DNA from 3 places in the Chryseobacterium sp. NFX27 genome. Region 3 is predicted to be linked to each of the others. Evidence: riboswitches for the same ligand, from Rfam matches in the RefSeq annotation. Region 3 holds a riboswitch; each other region holds the start of a gene.
What was found. A riboswitch is a leader RNA that binds a small molecule or an ion and turns the genes downstream of it on or off. The one in region 3 is predicted to bind S-adenosylmethionine.
Positions count from the first base shown of each region.

Region 1 (8,148 bases), on a different contig from region 3:
TCCACTTTCATGATCAGCTCTTTGTACCCTTTTGCCGCTTCATTGGAGTCCGTTACTTCATGTTTCCATCCTTTTGTCTTGAAGTACATGCTATACATTCTGTAGATATCTTCCACAAAAATAGCCGCTTCATCTCCTCCTGTTCCGGCACGTAATTCTACAATGATATTTTTATCATCGGCCGGGTCTTTAGGAATCAACAGAACTTTTAATTCTTCCTCTAAGCCTGGAATTTTAGCCTGTGCTTCCAGTTTTTCCTCTTTGGCAAGATCTACAAGATCTCTGTCTGATCCGTCAGCGATGATCTCATCAGATTCTTCAATGGCATCCAGGGCACCTTTATACTGGTCGTACACTCTTACAATCTTTCCTAAATCACTGTATTCTTTGTTCAGAGAAGAATATTTTTTTTGATCTGAAATGATATCAGGCTGTATAATAAGGTCGGCAACCTCATTATATCTTTGTTTAATAGCTTCTAGTTTTGGAATTAATGATTTAGACATTCTGCAATTTTTGAGAGTGCAAAGATAAGAATTTATTAATTCAAATTAAAATTCCTTTAGCCTGCCCGATTCACATAATTTTTTGAAACATTAAGGTTTATGGAGTTTTTAGAACGAACAGAATATTTTCTTTATTATGGTTTTTTAAAAAATTTCCTATCAATTACATATAAAACCAGCCCAAAGGCTACAATTCCAAGCCCTATAATACTTTCTTTGGGATTATGGACAAGTGTAAAATAAAGAATATATAGACTGAAAAGCAGAAAGACTGCCGGGAAAATGTAAAAAATATTGGATTTAAATATCTTCCGCTGATCTTTTTTAAGAAAGAAAACAGTTGAAATGGAAAGACTGGCAAACAGCTGAAGAATAAAAGCCGTATATACAAAGATCTCTTTAAAGCTTCCTGTCAGGATGATCACTGAAGCTATCACAGCATGTACAAAGATCGCTCTTACCGGAATTCCTTTTTTGTTATTGACAGCAAGTGATCTCCACAAATGATTTTCTTTTGCAAAAGCCTGTGTAAGCCTTGAGCCTACCCACAAATAGCCACTGATCGTAGCAATAAGCTGTAAGGCAATAAAAACATTGACGATTTTTCCAAAACCGGTGCCCAACATATTCCCTGCAGCTTCTCCCATCACATCTTCTTTTCCGGCCAATTGGTTTACGGGCGCATGTTTCAGCATGATAAAATTGACGAGCAGATAACTTACTGTGACAAAAACAGTTCCCACAATTAAAGCTTTAGGAAGGTTTCTCTGAACGTCCTTTATTTCTCCTGCAATATAAGATGCAGAATTCCAGCCGGTATAGGAATAGGTGACAAACACCAGCGATGTTGCAAAAGCCGGGAGCATGATCTCATTCTGCCAGCTGTCAGTAAATTTCAGACTGTTTCCTGCCTCAGATCCTGAAAGCACAACGCCAAGAATCACCAGAACAATAATAAAAGCAATTTTGATAAAGGTGAAAAAATTATGAAACCTGCTTGATGTTTTGAGACTGAACGATAAGCTCGCTGCTACAAGAAAGATGAAGCCTATGGCAAAACCGTTTCCAAAAGTATAGTTAAACGCTGACAGGTATTTTGACATTGCCAGTGCCGCCAGAGCCACAGGAGCCGAAAACCCAATAATCAGAGAGATCCAGCTTACCAGATAACCAAATATCGGATGATAGGTTTCTTTAAGGTAAATATAATCTCCCCCGTTGCCTTTAAAATGGGATCCCAGCTCGGCATAGCAAAATGCTCCGAACAGGGCGAGAATTCCGCCGATGATCCACAACAGGAAAATGCTGTAGGTATTGGTAATATCAGACAGCTGAAAGCCTAATGTGGTGAATATTCCTGTCCCAATCATATTGGAGACAACGATGGCGGCAGCCGTTTTCCAGCCGATCTGGTGTGTAGCAGTACTCATTTAGCAGTTAAAAATTAAAATTAAGTCTTCCGAAGAAATAATTCCCCAGCGTTCCCATCTGAACCGGCGCATATTTAAATACTCCATAATAGGAATTTTCATAGATCTGAAGGTCCGGAAACACATCAAAAGCATTATTGGCTCCTATGGTGAGATTTATATTTTTTGTTATATCATAGCCTACACTCACATCGGTAACCACTTTAGGAGAGAACTTCTGAACCTTTCCAAACGGATGCCCATCTCTTATGACCTGACCAAAATACGTATTTCTCACCATGAAATTGAAATTTCCAATCGCATAATTCAACCCTAATGAAGCTTTTGTCTTAGGAGAAAGGGTTTCAATGATATTAATCTGGTCCGGCCCGAAGAATTCATCCTGGGAAGGCACTAAGTTTTCGGGAAAATGGAAATCTGTGATCTTAGTTTCCGTATAATTTCCCGCCAGATTGATATTTAAATTTCCTCCACCCAGTTTCCAATCGTAGGTAATGACTACATCCACTCCTTTTGTCTCTGTATCTATGGCATTGGCAAAAAATCTTCCGCTTTCTACATTGTACTGAGCCAGTCTTGGATCTTCGATATTGCTGGTGATCACAATTCTGTCTTTTACCCTGATCCAATATCCGTCAACGGTTATAAAAAGTCTGCTGGCAGGCTTCAGAGTAAATCCAGCACTGGCATTGACCGATGTTTCCTGCTTTAACTGATCAAATCCGAGCACTCCGGCTGCGTCACTGTCGTTCCTGAAAATCCCTTTGGTGACAATTCCGGATCCTGAAGTGGAGATATCGGCATAGGAATTATTAAAATACTGCTGCTGAAGTGATGGAGCCCTGAAACCGCTTCCCACAGATGCCCGTACTGCATAATCTTTTACAAATTCATACCTCATAGCTAGTTTTCCATTCAGTGTATTTCCAAAATCTGAATAATTTTCAAATCTTCCTGCCAGATCTATATTCAGTTTTTTAGCGATATCATAAGAAACATCAGCATATACCGCTGTTGAGTGCCTGGATTTCTTTAGCGCATTGTCCGGCGAAAAGCCAATAAATGATTGTGACCCGCCATTTCCTTGCACTGTGGAACCCGGAACTGCAGGATTTCCATTGATATCATACCGGGTGTAAGAAGCTTCATCTCCCGGTTTGATCTCGTACTGCTCAAAACGGAATTCTCCTCCAAATGCTATATTAAACTGATTCAGATTTTTAGAAACATCAAGATTCACCGTATTCTGAAGAAAGCTGTGTGCTCCTGCATAAAAGCCCGTTGGAGATTTTGCTCCTAGAGATGCGTTATTCGTATGGTCTACATTATAATTGAAGGTATTGCTTCCAAATGTATTGCTAATGTCAAGCAACCAGTTATTGACATTATATTTTGCTCCAACAGCATAAGAAAAGTCGTAAACCTGTGAGTTTAAAGAGGCCTGAAACCCGTTTGGATAGATAGAGGAAACCACATTATCTTTTTCTCCGGGCAGCCTTCTGAATCCAAAGCCCTTTCCTTCTTTAATGCTGAAACCTCCGAAAGAATACAGCTTAAAGCTTTCACTTAAAGGATATTCGGAATTAAAAAACAATTGGGCCTGTCTGATCTGGGCATCTCCGATCTGAAAATTAAAGTCATTCCGGGTGAGACCTCTTTCTCTAATAATCTGGTCATCCGCAGCTCTGGCTGCGATAGGATCATTGGCAAATTCATAGGCAAAATTGTCTCCGAAAATATCCAGATCATGATTTTGGGTTCTTGTGGTCTTTCCCCTGTGGCTCAATTGCAGAGAAAGATTCACATAGCTGTCTTTTTTCCCAAGAGAAGATCCGTAATTGATTCCGGCCTGATAGGTTTCACCATCATTTCTTCCTGTAATTCCATAGGATGCCGATGCTGATGCTCCGATATCTTTTTTAAGAATAATATTGACAACTCCTGCAATGGCATCAGAACCATACTGTGCGGCGGCTCCGTCTCTCAGAACTTCTATTCTGTCTATAGCAATCACCGGAATCGTACTGAGATCTGTTCCTACAGATCCATTTCCAACGGTATTCTGATAATTGACCAATGAAGTCGTATGCCTTCTTTTTCCATTGATGAGTACCAAAACCTGATCCGGCCCCATTCCTCTTAGGGTAACAGGATCAATATGTTCTGTCCCGTCGGATGCCGACTGTCTTACAGAATTAAATGACGGGATCACATAATTCAGCAGATCCTGAACCGTCGTCTGCGGAGCAGATTTCTGCAGCTTTTCTATATTGATAACATCTACAGGAACCGGTGTTTCCAGTTTTGTTCTTTTAGCATTCCTGTTTCCTACGATAATTACATCTTCGATCTGATTTCCTTTTTCCTGCTCCTGTGCGTTCACCAAAACAGCTCCCAGGAGTATAACAGACAGGCTTAATTTTTTCATCTTTGTCCTCGTAAATTAATGATACAATAGTTCTACGGACCTCATCCGCAGACATAAAAGATTTCAAGAAATGGAATTGCTGTCAGAATATTGACTTTTCTCATCTTCCCCATACCGGGTTGGAATTAGCACCTTTACACTTTTTAGAGCCGTGCAGGTTGCTAAGGTTTCATAGGGCCAAATCCCTCCACCTTTCTTGATAAATCTACTGCAAAAGTAGACTAATATTTTTAATTGACAAAAGTAGATTTATATATTCTGTGCTGTCAATAAAAAAGAGGGACAATGTTTTATTGTCCCTCTTTTTTTTATTTAATAATCATCTTCTGAATGGCAGTACCGGTTTCAGACCGCAGGTGAACCAAATAGGTTCCCGGCGGATAATTCGTTTTCAATTCATAAGTTCCGCTTTCGGTATTTAATTGAATGGAATCCATTTTTTTACCGCTCATGTCAAAAATAACAATCTCTCCGTTTTTAGCTTTGTGATATATTAATTTTGCCACACCGTTTTTCACGGGATTATCTGCAATCTGAAGTGAGAGTTTATTGGCTGCATTCACATCAGATGCTGACAGTGCACCGGCATAATTTCCAAAAATCCTGAACTCTCCTGGCTGCAAGGTAATAGGAGCTGTTGTAGAAGCGATGTTAGAAACAGAATTATCCATCAGGTTCTGCCACTGTCCTGTGTAAGGAAAGTAAGGAACGACATTCTGAGATGCCGTGGTATAGTTCGCCAAAACTACCACATTTTTCACTCCCGTTATTGTATTGTCATACACATAAATCCTGGTAATCAATCCTTCAGGATCGTTGGTAAGGTTATTGGATTCTACAGTATATGTTTTTGATTTGAAAACCGGATAGGTATTTCTGATATTGATAATTTTGGCCCAGGTATCATACACTGCTTTTCTGTTGGCGTTGGTATCATATCCTAAAGTAAAAGCAACAGGCTTTTCATCTGTTCTGCATCCGTTACTGATCGTACCGTCTGCACATCTGTTGATACTGAATTCATATCCCAGCTCTCCAAACTGCCAGATCATTTTCGGCCCCGGAATGGTAAAGAATGTTGCTCCGAAAGTTTTCATTCTTTCCAAAGCAGTGTTCAGATTGGTAACATTGTAACTTCCATTTACTGCTCCATAAGCAAGATTTTTAAACATTAATCTTTCTTCATCATGACTTTCCCCATAACCTACAGCATGCATATTGGTAAAGCCGTGAAGGCTGTGATTCATTCTGTCATAGCTGCTGTTTTCCTTGTAACCCATTGTGTTTTGGTTATAGGGTTCAGTCTGTTTATTCCAAAGCATCACTCCTTTTCCTTCTGCAATTCTATAATTAGCCCACTGCTGTTCTTCCGCATCGGTTCCCAAATGTTCAAAAATCATATAGGAATTCGGATCGATTCCCCACTGTTTGTCAGCATAATATTTAAGAACATCTACCCTGTCCTGCTGATATGCATTGGTACAGGCTTCATCATTGGCAGAGCAGTTTTGGGTAAATCCTTTTGTAAGGTCCCAACGGAATCCATCAATTTTATATTCAGTCAGCCATTGCTGTAAAGTCCTTTCAACATAATATTTAGTTGCTGCACTTGAATGATTGAAATCATTAAACACATTATAAGAATGTTTGGGTACCTGATTGAAGTAAGGATTATTGGCAGCAATATCTCCAAAACCATCTCCATCCGGATCAATATTCCAGAGTCTTACTAATGGCGAACGCCCTGTTGCATGGTTAAAAGCAACATCCAGAATTACTGCAATTCCATTCTGGTGACACAGATCAACAAATTCCTTGAATTTTTCAGGAGTTCCGTAAGCCTTGTCCAGTGCATAATGGAAAGATGTGTTGTAACCCCACGAAAGGTTCCCTTCAAATTCCATAATAGGAAGAAGCTCAATCGCATTAATATTTAAGTTCTTTAAATACGTTATCTTATTGATTAATGACTGCCAGTTTTTTTCCTGCGTGAAATCTCTCAGCAATAATTCATACACCACAAGATTTTCCTTGGCAGGTCTCTGAAAATTGGTCACCTGCCAGTTGTAAGGCGCCTGACCTGTTTTAAACATCGAAACTTCAAAATCCTGGCCTGCTGGAAATGCAGGTAGATTTGGATAAGTAGTTGCCGAAATCCACTGATCATCATAAGAGGAAAGAATCTGTGGAGAGAAAGGATCTGCCACTTTCTTCAAATCATTTGTTCTGTACTGAAAAGTATATAACTGCTGCGGAGTCAGTCCGTTCAGTTCAATCCAGTAAAGATCAGGATTGGTAGTATCTCTTTTCATTAAATAAGAGTCATTCACCGTCCAGTTATTAAAGCTTCCAATGACATGTACAAAGCTTTTATGAGGGGCATAAAGCGCAAGACCTACTTTTGTATTATCTGTAGGGTTATAATTAATTCCCTGTCTCATCCAGCCTGGAATTGCTTCTGAAACCACATTTCTTGGGACTTGCAGCATGAATGTGGCATTCTTTGAGTTTGAGTTGACATCTGTTGCAGTCAGTTCCATATTAGCATCCTGAGTTACTGTATAGCTATAACTGTATGATTGTGAAGGAGTAGACGTAGAATTGACAACTGTTCCGTTTGCTTTTAACTGAAAGGTTGTGGCAACATTGGTTGTCGCAGTAATATTGACTGAGTTTCCAACCGGAACCGTAGTCAGGCTATTTGCCGCCGGATTGGTTAAGTTTAAATTTAAAATCCCGACATTAACAAATATATCGGGTGAAGTCTGGTGAGCTCCCGTTTTATCTTTTAATAGAAACCCGAACCTTCCGATCCCTGTTCTACCGTAAAAAGCAGTAGGAGTAAAAGTTAAGGAATAAGTATCTGTCCCTGAATTGTAAGTGAGCTTATTCAGGTCGTTGGAGTTATTCCAGCTGCCGTTGGTAGGACAGTCCTGGCTATTCTGATAATTGGTGTCAAAAGACCAGGACCAGATATAAACTGCATTATTTGAAACTCCCCAGGCCGCTTCGTCAATCTGATCTCCGGGAACGGTTAAAGTAATAGCATCCGTTTCATTGAACGGATTCGGAGCAATCGTGTAGTTGATCTGCCCAAAAACAAAGGCTGCAACAAACAGATAGATAAGGGAATAAAACTTCTTCATTTTTATTTTTTTATCGAATATAGGATTTATTTTTCTTTTAATTCCTTCATTTTTTGTTGAAAATGTAATACAAAAAAAGCCCATGAAAAAATTTCATGAGCCTTTACCATAAAAGTAACTGTAATGAACTATGCTTTAAAATATATTACCCCCGGATCTTCACAACAAAAGGCTTTCCTAAAAAAGCCTTTGCCGATCAATCAAACGTACCAAGACTTAGTTTTTAATAATTTTTTTAGAAAAACTCTGTCCATTCTTTAACTTTAATTCTACAATATAAATTCCATTCGGAAGTCCGTTCATATTGATCTGGTTGTTGTTATACTGTACATTATTTAGTTTTTGCCCAACCATATTAATAACATTTACACTTTCAATTAATGAATCTGCCTTGATATTAAGGATTCCATTCGTAGGATTTGGATAAATTCCCACGGCATCAGTATTTCGGATGATATCGGATGTTCCCAATGCGGAAGCTGTTTTTATACATCTTACGGCAGAACCCTGCCCTCTCATCGCGCCCGAAGAAGGGTTCGCAATGGTAGAGCCTATATATAAATATTTCCCTCCTGAGTTAGATGTATCTGAGCTCCAGAAATACCCTCTCTGACCGGCAAATGTAAGGGCACCGCTTG
Region 1 covers NZ_JAGEKK010000007.1:174,601-182,748, forward strand. Annotated here, with positions in the region: gene prfA (peptide chain release factor 1) at 1-506, opposite strand, end outside; gene J4Q03_RS10065 (APC family permease) at 641-1,936, opposite strand; gene J4Q03_RS10070 (TonB-dependent receptor plug domain-containing protein) at 1,944-4,364, opposite strand; SAM riboswitch class I at 4,462-4,570, opposite strand; gene J4Q03_RS10075 (alpha-amylase family glycosyl hydrolase) at 4,673-7,510, opposite strand; gene J4Q03_RS10080 (T9SS type A sorting domain-containing protein) at 7,727-8,148, opposite strand, start outside.
Region 1: it holds a riboswitch for S-adenosylmethionine, as region 3 does, so the genes downstream of both, J4Q03_RS10070 (TonB-dependent receptor plug domain-containing protein) here and J4Q03_RS12845 (alpha/beta fold hydrolase) in region 3, are expected to answer to the same signal.

Region 2 (8,148 bases), on a different contig from region 3:
TCCTATTTATCGGGATATTTTGATTTTCAAAAAACAAAAAAAAGTTATTGGGATGGCAAAAATATGTTTTGACTGTCATCAAAAGGATATAGTCGGAACGAATGCAAATACAGAAAATTTTGGGCAGGACGGTGACTACCCGAAACTCCTTCAAATTCTTAATACCAATCAGCTTAATAGAAAAGCCGTAATGTTCAAACATTACGGCTTAAAAAAAAATCAAATCTAAATAAACTACAAATTCGGATTATTCTCAATCTCCTTCTGCGGAATACTGAACAAATAATACTTACTGTTCGGCACAAAAGCAGACTGGTCAGGGAAATTAAAGACTGAGTGCCCTCTCCCATTTACTGTTTTTACCGTTCCGTCCGGAGTCGTGATCTGTACTTTTACAGGCTGGCCGTTGGCATCTACAAATGGTTTTCGCACCACTGTCCCCTGTGTTCTGATGATATCTGAAAGTGAGAATCCTTCCCCGAAAAGTTCTTTTCTTCTTTCGATCAGTATTTCTTTTATGACATCATTCTGAGCAAGAGAACCTGTATATGGCTTGGCATTTCTCGCGGTTTTTAATTGGTTTAAAGCAGTAACAGCATTCGTAATATTTCCGTTTCTGGCTTCAGCCTCAGCTTCGATCAGGTACATTTCTGCCGCTCTCATCAATACAATATCTGCGATAAGTCCAGTTTTAAATTTAAACTTGGAATATCTCAAAAGACCTTCCCTGCCCGGCAGACCATCCCACTGAAAAAGCTGATACCTGATATCATTCGTGTCAAACAGGTCTTTGAAAAACGGATCTGCCATAAAGCTGTAGTAATAACTTCCCGAAGAAGACACATCAAGGTAATGGAAGGCATAGCTTGCTCCGGACTGCTCCTGAGTCTGCCCATGTCCCCAGATCCATTCAGCGTTGCTGATGTCATTGAATCCTTCTTTATACTTTTCGGCTGCCATTAGCGGATAATCTGCTTTGGCTATTTTTGCCGCCGCTGCTGCTTTACTCCATTCTCCGGTGTTCAGATAAGTTCTTGCCAAAAGTCCGTTTACTACGGCTTTGTTGATCTTATCTTTATTATTTCTCGTATAATTGGTCAGAAGATTATCTGCTTCCGTAAGATCGCTTTTGATCAGGGTATAAATTTCCTCCAGGCTTGCTTTTTTCTTTGGAACAGAAGTAATTGTTGATGGCTCCGTATAAATCGGGGCTGTAAGAGCTGTTTTATCTTTGAGATAGCTGAACTGGTAAAAGCTCGCCAGATTCAGATAACAGAAAGCACGCAATGCTTTGGCCTGTCCTTTTACCTGATCTTTTTTCGCCTGGCTCCCTTCTGTCTGGTCAATACGGGTAATCACATTATTCATATTATTTATGGTTGAATATAATGTTGACCATATAAACTGAGGCCTTGAAATCGTATTGTTGACCATCTCGGTAAAAGCATATGCTGACGGGAAACCGTATTTATTCGTTAGGATCGCCGCATCACTTCCCATAGCATCGCTGGCTCTCAACACTGTTGAATAGCCTATATTTGCATAGGTTGGTCCGTCATCATGAAATTTCGCCCAAGCTCCATTAATTACTGTTTCTGCACTTTCTGCCGTTTTAAAAACCTCTGCACCGTTAGCCTGATCTGTAGGAGCTGTTTCCAGCTCATTTTCACAGCTTGTCAGCGACCATACCGCAATCAGGGCAAAAGATATATATTTTAATTTTTTCATTGTTTCAATTTTAAAGAGTTAAAGAGTTGCCTGAAGACCGAAAGTTATCGTTCTCATGGCTGGATACCTGTAATAAGTAGTCCCGTCCAATGCCTGTTCCGGATCCATTCCTTTATGTTTGTAGAAAGTCAGGAGGTTTTCTGCCTGAACATAAATTCTAAACTTTTTCAGACCCAGCTTTTCAAAATAATCCGAAGGAAGCGTATATCCAAGACTCACATTTTTAAGCCTTGCATACGTCCCGGAATATAAAAATCTTGTAGACGTTGAGTTCCAGTTATTTGTTGTAGTGCTTAAAGCCGGAACATCTGTATTCGGGTTTTCCGGAGTCCATCGGTTTAACATTTCTGCACTCCAGGCGCGTCCTCCCGAACTTCCGTTAGACATCAATGAGGTATAATCCGTATCAAGGATCTTTCCACCAACGCTGAATGTCAACAGTCCCGATAGATCAAAGTTTTTATAGGCAAGACTTGTGGTAATCCCTCCCGTTACTTTAGGCAGGGCAGATCCTTGTACTGTTTTGGTAGCTTTTGCATACTCGGAAGTTGTTCCGTCTACTGTATTTCCATTCGCATCCTGGTAGATATATCTCCATAAAGGCTTTCCATTGGAAGGATCAACGCCCATCCATTCAGGAATAAAGAAATCATAAATTGAACCGCCTACTTCAAGACGCTTGGTTCCTGTTATTACAGATCCTTTAGGAAGTTTTGTAATCTTATTGCTTAAAGTACTCAGGTTGACATCCACATTCCACTGGAAATTATCATTCTTAATGGGGGTTGTGAACAATGAGAATTCAAAGCCTGTATTCTGTATCGTCCCGACATTAAACGGAAAATCACTGATTCCAAGGGATGGGGCAACCGGCATATTAAACAGAAGGTCCTGGCTTTTTCGTTTAAAATATTCTACATTACCTTTCACCCTGTTATTAAGAATGGCAAACTCAAGGCCTACATTTAAATTAAGATTGGTTTCCCATTTCACATCATTGGTCTGTACTTTTTCAAGAACAGTTCCCGGTTCACCAAGATTATTATAGAATTTATACAATTCCTGATAAGCATAATAAAGTGAAGATCCGTTGGGCCTTCTTAATTTATCATTCCCCTGGCCGCCATAACTCGCCCTTAATGTAAGCTGATTAAAGACATTTAAATCTTTAATGAAATTTTCATTTGAAACCTTCCATGAACCTCCTACTGACCAGAATTTCCCCCATCGGTTATCGGCAAAGAATCTTGAAGATCCGTCCGCCCTTCCAGATACTGACAGAAAGTACGTATTTTTAAAATCATATTCCGCTCTACCCAGGAAACTCAACAAAGAAAATTTGTCGCTGTTTCCACTGAAGCTTCCTAACAATGCAGCTGCATCAGGCTCGTAATAGTAAGGAAGAGAAAACTGGCTTCTGGAACCGGATATCGTCTGGTAATCATATTTATAAAATTCCTGCCCTGCTAAAACATTCAGATGATGTTTTCCGAATTTCTTGTCAAAAGTCAGAATATTACTGGTTGTATAGGAAAGCGTCCTGCTGTTTGATCTCGTTACAGAACCGCCAATCTCACTTCCTTCTCCAACAAGCGGATTGGAATAGTAATGACCGTTATAATTCAAAAGATCAACTGAAAAGCTGGTTTTAAATTTTAATTCCGGTAGGAAAGTAAAATCTAAAAATCCTTTTCCCGAGAAGTTGTCTTCTTTATTTTCATTCTTGTCTAAAGGAAGCGTTGCCGCAGCATTTTGATTCTGCAATGCACTTGTAGGCCTGTATTTTCCAAAATCATAAACTCTATTTCCCTCTGCATTCAGAACATAACTTCCGTCCGCATTTCTTTCATAATATGGATAAAATGACGGAATTACCCTGGCTGCATTAATGATATTATCGGCTCTTGAATCTGAAGATGGCGGTGCATTCTGGATACTGTTGGTATAACTTAAATTCACACCTGCATTCAGCCATTTCTTAACCTCGGAGTTGATCTTCAACCTGGTCGCAAATTTTTGAAAACCAGACTCTATGGCAATTCCCTTATCATCAAGATACCCTAATGAAAAGAAATAATTGCTTTTTTCGCTGCCTCCGCTGATATCAAAATCAACCTGACTTCTGGAGGCTGTCCTTTGAAGAATATCCCGCCAGTCATCATTCCATAAAGCTTTTGCTCCCGGCAGAAGCTTTCCGTCTGTTCCTACAGGATTTGGGAATCCGGTTCCATAAGGATTTATTCCCAGAGCATTCACCAGATTATTGCTTGCCATTTGTCCGGCCTGTTCAGAAGATATCTGTCCGGATTTGTATCCGTTTCTCAACGCTTCCCAATACAGCTGGAAATATTCATCGGTACTTACCTGTTTATAATCTTTTACGGCTCTGCTGGAAAATCCCTGACTGATGTTAAAATTTACTCTCGATTCTCCTTTTTTACCGGATTTCGTTGTAATGATAATAATCCCGTTAGCTCCTCTTGAACCGTATAATGAGCTGGCTGTAGCATCTTTCAGAACACTGATGGATTCTATATCATTCGGACTGATGGAGTTGATATTCCCGTCAAACGGAATCCCGTCTACCACATAAAGAGGATCACTGGAAGCACTGATAGACCCCACTCCCCTTATTCTTACGGAAGCCGTTGAACCAGGCTGTCCGGAAGCGCTTACCGCCTGAACTCCAGGAACCTGCCCTTCCAGAGCTTTTGTAATATTGGTAACGGGCCTGTTATTGATTTTATCACTGGAAATGGTGGCTACTGAACCGGTATAACTTGTCCTTTTTGCCTTACCATAAGCAATTACAACCACTTCATCGATTTCCTTTTCGTTGATCGTATCTTTTTTCGGTTTTACTTCCTGTGCATTTGTACTGATAATTCCTAAGAAAAATACAGCAACCGGGGGAATCCAAATTTTAGAGTTAATTAAATTTCTACTAATCATAATCAATTTTATTTATCATATATTAAAAATTAACCCTTTGCAGAAAAGTCAGCAAAGGGCATCGATAAATACGATTAACCAAATGCTTATTTTTCCTTTAAAGGCTGAATGTAACACCTTGCACAGAGGCAGGTTGTTAAGATTTCACAGGGTCAGTTCCCTCCATCTTTCTTTATAAGCCGATCGAAATATGAGTGCAAATCTAAAAACAATTAGTCTACAAAACAAGTAGACTTTAAAATTTATTATGAAATATTTTCAAAAATTAACTTAAAAATTAATTAAAACCCCATGCATCAAACAATTACACAATTACGAAATAACCAAACATGATAAATATCATTACATATAATGTAATTAGCCAAAACTGAAAAAAAAAGTTCGAAAATAGAACTAAACTATTTAAATTTATAGAATGAAAGTTTTAATTATTAACGGTCCCAACCTGAATCTTTTAGGCACAAGAGAACCTGAGATCTACGGAAGTATATCTATGGAAACCTGTCTGGAAAAACTAAAATCTGAATTTATTACTCATGAACTGGTTTATTACCAGTCCAATATTGAAGGGGAGATTATAAACCGTCTTCAGGAAGATGATTTTGATGCTTTGGTAATCAATCCTGGAGCATATACCCACTATTCATATGCTATTGCAGACTGTTTAAAGAATATACGTAAGCCGAAAATCGAAGTTCATATCAGTAACATTTATAAAAGAGAAGAATTCCGTCAGAAATCTGTAACGGCCGCCAATACAGATGCGGTATTATCAGGCTTTGGAATGGATGGGTACAGATTGGCGATTATAAGTTTGAAATGATAACTAATCCATATTATAATGTTCTAAAATGCTTCGACTCCGCTCAGCATGACATACCAATACTAAATGTTTCGTTTTAAAACATATTGGCAATGATTATCATTCTGAGAAGTTGCGACATTTAAAATATAAAAAAAGCCTCATCAATGATGAGGCTTTTTGTTGTATTAGGTAGTCTGCTGCTGAAGCTGAGGTCCTGAAGAAACTAATTTCTTCCCTTCTTCAGTACCGCAGTACTGCTCAAAGTTTTTAATATATCTTGCAGCAAGATCTCTTGCTTTTTCTTCCCATTCTGAAGCACTGCTGTAGGTTTCTCTCGGATCTAAGATTCCTTCGGAAACATTCGGAAGCTGTGTAGGAATTTCAAGGTTCATGATTGGAATGTGAGTTTTAGGAGCGTTTTCAATAGAACCGTCAATGATTGCATCAATAATTGCTCTCGTATCTTTCAGAGAAATTCTTTTTCCCGTTCCGTTCCATCCGGTATTTACTAAATAAGCTTTCGCCCCATGCTCTTTCATTTTACCGATCAGTGTTTTAGAATACATTGTCGGGTGAAGGGTAAGAAATGCCTCTCCGAATGCAGGAGAGAAAGATGGTTCCGGTTCAGTGATTCCTCTTTCTGTACCGGCTAATTTGGAAGTATATCCACAAAGGAAGTGGTATTGTGCCTGGTTTTCATCTAAAATAGAAACCGGAGGCAATACCCCGAATGCATCAGCAGAAAGATAAACAATCTTCTTAGCATGTCCTGCTTTAGAAGGAAGAACAATCTTATTGATATGGTAAATTGGGTAAGATACTCTTGTATTTTCAGTGATAGAACCGTCAGTATAATCAGCAATTCCATTATTTACCACTACATTTTCAAGAAGCGCATCTCTTTTGATCGCTCTGAAGATATCCGGCTCTTTTTCTGCCGAAAGGTCAATCACTTTAGCATAACATCCTCCTTCATAGTTGAATACACCATTATTATCCCAACCGTGCTCATCGTCACCGATCAGGAATCTCTTAGGATCTGCAGATAAAGTTGTTTTTCCAGTTCCGGAAAGACCGAAGAAAAGAGCTACATCGCCCTCTTCACCTACGTTGGCTGAACAGTGCATAGAAGCCATTCCTTTCAATGGAAGGTAATAGTTCATCATGGCAAACATACCTTTCTTCATTTCACCTCCGTACCATGTACCTCCGATGATCTGTAGTTTTTCAGTAAGATTAAACATAATGAAGTTTTCAGAATTCAGTCCCTGAGCTTCCCAGTTTGGATTGGTTGTTTTAGAACCATTGATCACAGTGAAATCAGGCTCTCCGAAGTTTTCAAGCTCATAGTGAGACGGACGGATAAACATATTAGTAACGAAATGCGCCTGCCACGCTACTTCTACAATAAACCTTACTTTTAATCTGGTATCTGTATTGGTACCACAAAAAGCATCAACAACATAGATTTTTTTAGCTTCAGAAAGCTGGTTCAGCACTAATCCTTTACAAGAATCAAAATTTTCTGCTGTAGTAGGAAGGTTTACTTTCCCATCCCAGAAAATTGTGTCTCTCGTAACATCATCCTGAACTATATATCTGTCTTTAGGTGAACGACCCGTGAAAATTCCGGTTTTTACTGATACTGCACCAGATTCCGTAAGCTCAGCTTTCTCAAAGCCTTGATTTTCAGGAGCTATCTCCGCCTGATATAACTCTTCGTAAGATGGGTTATAGACGACTTCATAATTTCCTTTAATCCCTAATTTTTCTAAATCCTGGATGATTTTAGCGTGTTTCATTTTACTTATATTTTCTATTTCTTTATTGGGCTCAACAAAATTAATATTAATTATTTGTTAAAGGTGGTTTAAATATAATGATATAAGTCAGAATGACAAATAAAAAAACGGGATTGTAAATTACTGATTATAAATTAATTATATCAGACCATTCAAAAACAGTCTTGAAACCTTTTCCCCAAAAATAGTCCTTATAGCCGTGAAATTTGGCACTCATCACAAAATCTCCACCCCAGGCTCCCAAACTTTTGACAAAAACGGGACAGTCTGAGAAAAACCTGTCTTTAACTGTGGGTATTTCAAGGAATTTTGATATTTTCTGCTCATGAATCATCATCAGTTGAGAAAAATTTTCCAATTCCCTGCATAACAAAACTTTCTTTGTGATATCCGAAAATTCATCAATAAGGATTTGAGACTTTGGTTTCGACTTGTAAAAACTGATTCCTTCCCGGCTGTCCTGCTTCTGATTTAAATGAATAAAAATCAGCTCATTTTTGAACGGTGGGTTAAAGTCTGCTTTCTCATAACTGATTTGGGGTTTACTTCTGAAAAGAACGGCAGATTTCTCCTTGGCAACCGCAATATCATAACCGCTTCCGCCCAGACTTATGCTGTTGAGATGGAAAGGATCAATATCCGCCCATTCTGCAAGATTTGTCATTAAAGTAGAACTGCTCCCAAGTCCGTAATCAGCAGGAAACTGAAGATTGGTCTTCAGATGGTAAGTATAATTATTCTTGAATTTGAATTTAGAAAGCTGCTGAACATTTTTTAAAGTATTTAGAATAAATGCAGCGCTTGAGGGAATATTGGTTTCGAGGATCTGCCAGCTTTTATAATCAATGACAGCCTTTAGCC
Region 2 covers NZ_JAGEKK010000006.1:36,802-44,949, forward strand. Annotated here, with positions in the region: gene J4Q03_RS08345 (hypothetical protein) at 1-229, shown strand, start outside; gene J4Q03_RS08350 (RagB/SusD family nutrient uptake outer membrane protein) at 235-1,728, opposite strand; gene J4Q03_RS08355 (SusC/RagA family TonB-linked outer membrane protein) at 1,747-4,680, opposite strand; SAM riboswitch class I at 4,764-4,861, opposite strand; gene J4Q03_RS08360 (type II 3-dehydroquinate dehydratase) at 5,096-5,503, shown strand; gene pckA (phosphoenolpyruvate carboxykinase (ATP)) at 5,671-7,287, opposite strand; gene J4Q03_RS08370 (GYDIA family GHMP kinase) at 7,415-8,148, opposite strand, start outside.
Region 2: it holds a riboswitch for S-adenosylmethionine, as region 3 does, so the genes downstream of both, J4Q03_RS08355 (SusC/RagA family TonB-linked outer membrane protein) here and J4Q03_RS12845 (alpha/beta fold hydrolase) in region 3, are expected to answer to the same signal.

Region 3 (8,148 bases):
ATGAAAATAACACTCAACCGACTCAACGACGATTTTTTATTTGAATGTACCAATTCCCAAGGGAATTCTATCCTTTTGGACAATACCTCTCAACCGGGAGCTAAGGGCGTTTCTCCTATGGAAAGTGTACTCATGGCTGTCGCCGGATGCAGTGGAATAGATGTAGTGGCTATCCTGAAAAAACAACGTCAGGAAATCACCGGTTTCAAAGCAGAAGTAGAAGGTGAAAGAATTCCTGTAGAAGATGCAAAACCATTCAAAGCTATCAAAGTGAAATTCCTTCTGGAAGGGAATATAGACCCTAAAAAAGCATTGAAAGCAGCTCAGCTGTCCTTTGAGAAATACTGTTCCGTATCAAAAACTTTAGAACCCAATGTAGAGATCGGGTATGAAGTTCTGGTAAACGGCGAGAAAGTTTAACTCAAGAAAATAAAAAGCAAAACCCCGGACATCTTATCCGGGGTTTTGTTTTATTATAAAATATCCTCTCATTGAATGAAAGGGTAAAATATGGAAAATGATTTTTTTAGTTTTTGATGATTTTTTTTGTAAATGTTTCTTTTTCTGTAATTATTTTGAAAATATATATTCCGGAAGTATTACCCTGAATAGAAACTTTTGTAGTTTGGGAATTAATTTCTGTTTGTTTCTGAATAATTTTTCCCTGCGCATCATAAATTTCAATTGAATTGATCTTAGAATCAGCAGTGACGTTCACATCTCCCTTTGTAGGACTAGGAAAAATATTTACAGTGTCTTTGTCTTTTGAAATATTATGTGTTGATAATACTGGCCCGGTAGTGCTGCAGTCTGTGTAAACAGCGCACGTAGTATTATTCATTATATCCAGTTGATCCTGCATGGCGACAGCCTCGCTTGCGTCACAACAGATAAATTGGCTTGGTGATGCAATAAAATAATCGATAGTTTCATTCACTCCATTTTTGATATATAACCTTTCCAATACAGAAGATGCTAAGAAGATGCTTTGCATGTTGGGACAATTATTTACGTTCAGACTTTTTAAATAATTATCGCCATTTGGAAAAGGCATATTAGTATCATAAAATTCATTGTAGCTATAGTCTTTTATGAGAATTGATTGTAGTTTTTGATGACCGTTGAAATTTAGATCAATAAATTTATTATAGCCAAGTGCTATAAGTTCCAGATTGGGAATATTATGAATATTTAATGCTGTTAGACTGTTATTATAAATATGCAGTTTTTTTAACTTGTTTGAATACCCTTGAATATTGGTCAATACATTGGCAGTACAGTCAAGTATTTCTACACTGGGTATTTTAGATAGGTCTACATTTGTAATTCTGTTAGCGGTTACCGTTAATATTTTAATATTGGGACTGTTGGCCATTAAGATATTATCTGTAGTAGTAAGTTGACCTTTATAGGCTTTGATTTCTTCTAAAACTGGGCAGTTTTTAACGTTCAGATTAGTTAGCATAGTTCGGCTTACATTTGTAGAGATCAAACTTGAGCAACCTTCAAGATTTACATCTTGTAAAGCAAATGTTTTTGGTGATGCGAGATAATTATCCCCATTATATCCATCATTAGTATGATTGAATTGTATTAAAGACGTGCAATTTTTTAAATTGACTCTTTCAAGAGCATTCTGATATTCTAAGCCGATATAATTTAAAGAACTGCAGTTTTCTCCTTTTAGATATTTCAGTCTCATCCCGGATTCAGGAAAATTAGCTGGACTGGAAAAAGGGACTTCTATATTTAAACTCAACATAGTTAGATGAGGCATATTACTTATGTCAATTCCTCTCAAAGGTTGATCATCAAATAGAATAGATTCCAAATTTGGAGATCCTTTTAGATCAACATCATATAGATTTCCCCAAAAATGGGTAGAAATTCCCCCATAATTTTCCTGTCCCGCCCCAGTGTATTTAATTTTCTTCAGGTTGCTCATTCCAAAGCTATTAATGGAACTTAGATGCATAGGAGTATTATAATAAGCTTCATTCAGATCTAATTCTTTGATTTGAGAGAGCTCAGACAATTGTAAAATACCATCTCCGTTTGCATCAATCCTGAAGTATTGGTTACTAAGGTTTTTTGCAACCATATTGGTCGGAGAGGCATAAAGCAATGCCGTTGTAAATGCCGGGTTCATATAAGGAACGTCATAAGTATTTTGAGAAATACTTCCTGTCGAAGGCAGAATATCTGAAACATCTTTACAAATGGTTGTAAGTAAAGGATTGTTCGTAACATTCAAAGACTGAATATTTACTGTTGTGCCGTCTTGAAAAGAAAGACCACTCAGGTGATTTCCGGATAAATTTATATTACTTAAACTTATAAGGTTCGCAAGATTGATATATTCGATAACATTATTGCTCAAATCAAGGTTCTTTAAACTCGGATTGTACTGCAGATACACTTCCCGAAGTTGATTGTTATTTGACTTTACAGTTTCAAGATTTTCTAACCCCTGGAGTTCCAAAAACATTAGATTATTATTTGAACAATCTAATTTTGCAAGATTCTTAAAATGAAAAATACTATTAAGTTCACCAATTCCTGAGCTTTGGATATTTAATTCTGAAACCTGTTCTGCTTCGTTCTTGTCAATATCGCCATCGCCATCAGCGTCTACGGCAAAATAATTTCCGGATAAATTTTTAGCAATGGTATTGCTGGCTGATGAAGAAAGGAGTTTTGCTTTAAAATTTCCACTAGTCTGAATACTTTGCGCTTTTAATCCTAACAGGATCATCAGGAAAGAAAAAAGAAATAATTTTGTTCTCATTATGTAATTGTATTGTGTTTTAATTTTGGATGATTTCTCACCTCATTTGAGATAAAAAATAATTATACCTGATAAAAATATCATCAGGAAAAAGAGTACAGTAAATAGTGGTTAAATAATTGTTTTAAATGATTTTTCTGAAAGTGAAAAAGAAGCCAGATGTAGGTAATAACAGAGAAACAGAGTATTCTGGTTCAGTTTCCCTAATAAGAGTATTAGGAAAGTAAAAGGGAATTTTGCTTTCATTTGTGTTTTTGTGGAGATAAATATAATTAAAATTATTAAGAATCCCCGCTCATCAATTAATTGATAACTAAAAGAATTGAAAAAGCCCCTTAAAAAAGAGGCTTTGAATTATATAGTCATTCTTGGTTTCATAAGCTTGGCAACCGTTGCCGTCCATCCGGTCTGATGAGAGGCTCCTACACCGCGGCCGTTGTCTCCGTGGAAATATTCAAAGAATGTAATATAATCTTTGAAATGTTCATCATAATTAAACTTGGCATTGCCTCCGTTAAAAGGTCTCTGCCCGTCTTCATCCTTTAAGAATAGTGAACATAATCTTTTGCTGATATTCTGTGCCACTTCATCCAGGTTTTTCTTCTCGCCGCTTCCGGTAGGAAATTCCACCTTTAAGCTGTTGCCATAGTAAAAATGAAAACGCTGTAAGCTTTCCACGATCAGAAAATTGATCGGGAACCAGATAGGACCTCTCCAGTTACTGTTGCCTCCGAACATCCGGCTGTCACTTTCTGCAGGCGTGTAATACACTACATTTTCCGTCCCGTGAACAGAGAATACAAACGGATTTTCTTCATATACTTTCGACATGGCACGGATCCCGTAAGAACTTAAAAATTCGTTCTCATCAAGCATTCTTTTCAGAACCTTTGTCAGCCTGTTCTTACGTAAAATGCTCATCAGATGCTTTCTTCCCTGTCCTTCCTCATCCCAGTGAGAAACAAGTTTCGTGAGTTCCGGTTTGTTTTTTAATACCCAATCCATTCTTGCCTGGAAATTAGGCATTTTCTCCAATAGTTTATGGTCTACAATTTCCACGGCAAACATTGGGATCAATCCTACAATACTTCTTAACTTCAATGAAACACTGTCTCCGTTACCGAGTTGCAGTACATCATAGAAAAATCCGTCCTCCTCATTCCATAAACCTTCCTTACCGTCACCCAGATTTTCCATGGCTTCAGCGATATACAGATAATGTTCAAAAAACTTAATCGCCATATCTTCATAAACCTGGTAGTACTGTGCAAGCTCCATGGCAATCCGCATCATGTTAAGCGCATACATCGCCATCCAGCTTGTTCCGTCGGCCTGTTCCAGATGCTGTCCGTCTTTCAGCACCATATTGCGGTCGAAAGCTCCGATATTATCAAGACCAAGGAAACCGCCGCCAAAAATATTCTTACCGTTTTTATCCTTTCTGTTCACCCACCATGTAAAGTTCAGGAGGAGTTTCTGGAAAACTTTTTCAAGAAATAAAAGATCAGGTTTTCCGTTCTGCTTTTCATCAATTTTGAAAACCCGGAAGCATGACCATGCATGTACCGGTGGATTCACGTCGCTCAGGTTCCATTCATAAGCAGGAAGCTGACCATTGGGATGCATATACCATTCCTTTGTTAAAAGCAGAAGCTGTCCTTTAGCAAATTCACCGTCAATAATGGAAAAAGGTACACAGTGAAAAGCCAGATCCCATGTCGCATACCACGGATATTCCCATTTATCAGGCATAGAAATGATATCCTTATTGTGAAGATGGTTCCATTCCGTATTTCTTACATACTCATTGAAATTCCTGGGAGCTTCGTGGTTGGGGTCACCTTTCAGCCATTTTCCCACATTATAATGATAGAATTGTTTATTCCAGAGAAGTCCTGCAAAAGCCTGTCGCTGAACATTCCTTTCATCTTCGGTTGTTGTTTCACTCTGGATATCATTGTAGAACTCATCGGCTTCGGCTGTTCTTGTACTGAAAATTTCATCGAACTTATCGAAAGGTTCGTCTGTTTCATCGGGGCACAATCTGAAATCAAAAGTTTTGGATTGTCCCGCACCAATCATTTCATCAATAATAAAAGATGCTTTGGTCCCTCTCTTTTCAGGATTTACCGTATTGCTTCCATAAATAATATGATCATTGATCCCGTCTTTAAAATAGGTGTTTCCGGGATAAGGGGCTCCGTATAATTTGGGAGTATTTGTTTCATTTTCGCAGAAAGCACTTTTCGCAGCCAGATTCCTTGAATAGAACTTCTTGATCGAAATGCTGTCATGGTTAATATCAATGCAGCCGTCATATGAAGCATGCATCTGGGCTTTGTAGGTATTGTAGCCCCATTTCCAGTTATTCCGGAACCAGGCAGTCGGAGCTATCACAATGGGAGCATCCTGATTGCTTCGGTTATGGATGGTTACCCTAGCAAGAATATCATTATGGTCTGCTTTACAGTATTCAATGAAGATATCGAAATATTCATCATTATTAAAAATTCCGGTATCAAATATTTCGTATTCCGGTTCCTTTTTACTTCGTCTGCCGTTTTCATCAACAAGATCATCATAAGGAAAGGCATTGACAGGATATTTGTACACCATCTTCATGTAGCTGTGGGTAGGTGTATTATCTAAATAATAAAAAATTTCTTTGATATCCTCGCCGTGGTTACCCTGGGGGTTGCTTAATCCAAAAAAACGTTCTTTTACAATTTTATCTTTTTTATTCCAGAAGGAAAATGCAAAACAGAAAAGCTGTTTCACATCGGAGATTCCTGCGATACCCTCTTCGCCCCATCGGTAGGCGTAGCTTTCTGCATTATTATGGTTCGCGTAATGCCAGGCATTTCCGTTCGGGCTGTAGTCTTCACGTACATTTCCCCATTGTCGGTTGCTGACATAGGGACCCCAGTTTTTCCATTTAGCATCTTGTAATCTTTCTTTCTCAACAGTCATATTTCATCACTTTTTCAATACGAAGTTAGTTTTTTTGAAAAATAATTCCAATTCCTTTCACCTGAATAATTATTAACATACCCTTGAAACGCTTATTATTACAGACTTTTTTAATAATAAATATTTTTTCTTTTTAATTTTAAAAGAAAAGACTTATCTTTGCAGAGCGTTCATTCAAATATTGAAAATGTTATCAAGAAAGGTTGAGGGATTAGACCCTATGAAACCTTAGCAACCCTTTGTGCAAGCAGAGAAGGTGCTACGTTCTACCAATTTATTTTGGACAGATAACTTACTGAAGTTCTTTTCAGCCATTTCCTGTGGCATTTTCAATTGTATTAAAATAATAATAGAATTGAAAACAGAACTAAACTATATTAATCTTTCGTATCGTACCCATTCCCAAAAGGAATACCATATCCCGTTGACCTATCAGATCTTCGGGAAAGACCTGTATACAGCACCCGTTATATTAGTAAATCATGCCTTAACCGGAAATTCAAATGTTTCCGGAGGAAAAGGATGGTGGAAACAGCTGATTGGTGAAAATCAGGTTATTGATACGAATAAATACACAGTTCTGTGTTTCAATATTCCCGGAAACGGGTATGATCATTTTTTAATTGACGAATACGAAGACTTCACGCCATCAGATATTGCTGAAATATTTCTGAAAGGCCTGGAAGCTTTACATATCAAAAACCTTTATGCCATTATTGGAGGCTCTCTCGGAGGAGGAATTGCATGGGAAATGCTTACCAAACAACCACAGTTGGCAGAAATCCTTATTCCTATTGCCTGCGATTTTAAAACCCACGACTGGCTTCATGCCCAATGCCTGGTTCAGAAATTTCTGCTGAACGGAAATGACGAGCCCCTGCAGAAAGCAAGAATTCATGCGATGCTGTGTTACAGAACACCTCAGTCATTAAATGACAGATTTCAAAATAGATACGATCAGGAAAAACAGAGATTAGAGTCAGAAGATTGGCTCGTTTATCACGGGAATTCATTAAACGAAAGGTTTAGTTTAAGATCTTATAGATTGATGAACCATCTGCTGATGAATATCAATACTGAAGAAGAACAGTTAGATAAAATAGGTGCCCGAATACACCTTATCGCTGTAGATACAGATTTATTTTTTCCCGCTTCAGAAATCCGAATGTGCTTTGAACAGCTGAAAGAGAAAAAGAAAGAAGTTTTCTATCATGAAATACAGTCAATTCACGGGCATGATGCCTTCCTAATGGAATACGAACAATTAAATACTATCATAAAAAATATTTTGTAGAATGAGAAATGCTAACGAGATAAAGTTTTTAAAAAACAGATCAATCATCAAGTTTGAAGGAGAAGATTTCCTGGGTGAAATCGGGATCGACGGAAGAGTTTTTAAAGCGCTTACTTTGGCGCGTATCAGTGTTGGAGTGATCTCCCAACAGGCCATTGAAAACGGAATATCCATTCTGGTAAATGAAGCCGATGCAGAAAAAGCAGTGACCTGCCTGATCGATGAGTTTGAGCCGGAGAGAAAATCAGGAAAGGTTTCACAGATTTACAGCATCAATAATGTTTCCGTACTTGGATTTGTAGCGGAAGATTTCAATAAAGTTCTTGCAGAGCTGGCCAGAAACAATGTTTTTCCCCTTCTTCTCAACCAGATTGCAGGAGAAAACAGAGTCAATATTGTTGTTACCTCTTCCCAGGATGAAAAAACGAAGAACATCATTGAATCCGAAATATTCAAAAAACCTAAAACAGTTCATCTGGCAATCATTGGCCACGGAAATGTTGGAAAAACATTAATAGAGCAGGTTTTACAGTCGTCTGAAGAAATCAGAAGACGTAAAAAGATAGATCTTAAAGTAGTTGCAGTAGCCAATTCAAGAAAAATAGCTTTCAATAAAAAAGGCTTCAATGCAGACTGGAATGATGAGGTTTTAACAGCAGAACATCCGTCAAATGTAGAGGAGCTCATCAATTTTTCAAAAGAAAATCAGTTGGAAAATCTGATCGTCGTAGACAATACAGCAAGCAAAGATTTTGTGAAAAATTATCATGCACTGGCTGAAAACGGTTTTGACCTGGTTTCATCCAATAAGATTTTCAATACACTTCCCATAGAAGAATACCGTAAACTAAGATATACGTTGAGTAAAAATAACAGACGTTATCTGTATGAAACCAATGTAGGAGCCGGTCTCCCATTGATTGACACCATAAAACTGCTGCATCTTTCAGGAGAAAATATTACAAGAATAAAAGGAGTTTTCTCAGGATCACTAAGCTATATCTTTAATAATTTCTCGGTGAGAAATGATAAATTTTCAACCATTATCGGAGAAGCAATGGAAAAGGGATATACAGAACCTGATCCGCGTGAGGAC
Region 3 covers NZ_JAGEKK010000010.1:52,683-60,830, reverse strand. Annotated here, with positions in the region: gene J4Q03_RS12860 (OsmC family protein) at 1-420, shown strand; gene J4Q03_RS12855 (T9SS type A sorting domain-containing protein) at 527-2,788, opposite strand; gene J4Q03_RS12850 (MGH1-like glycoside hydrolase domain-containing protein) at 3,143-5,758, opposite strand; SAM riboswitch class I at 5,946-6,052, shown strand; gene J4Q03_RS12845 (alpha/beta fold hydrolase) at 6,114-7,052, shown strand; gene J4Q03_RS12840 (ACT domain-containing protein) at 7,054-8,148, shown strand, end outside.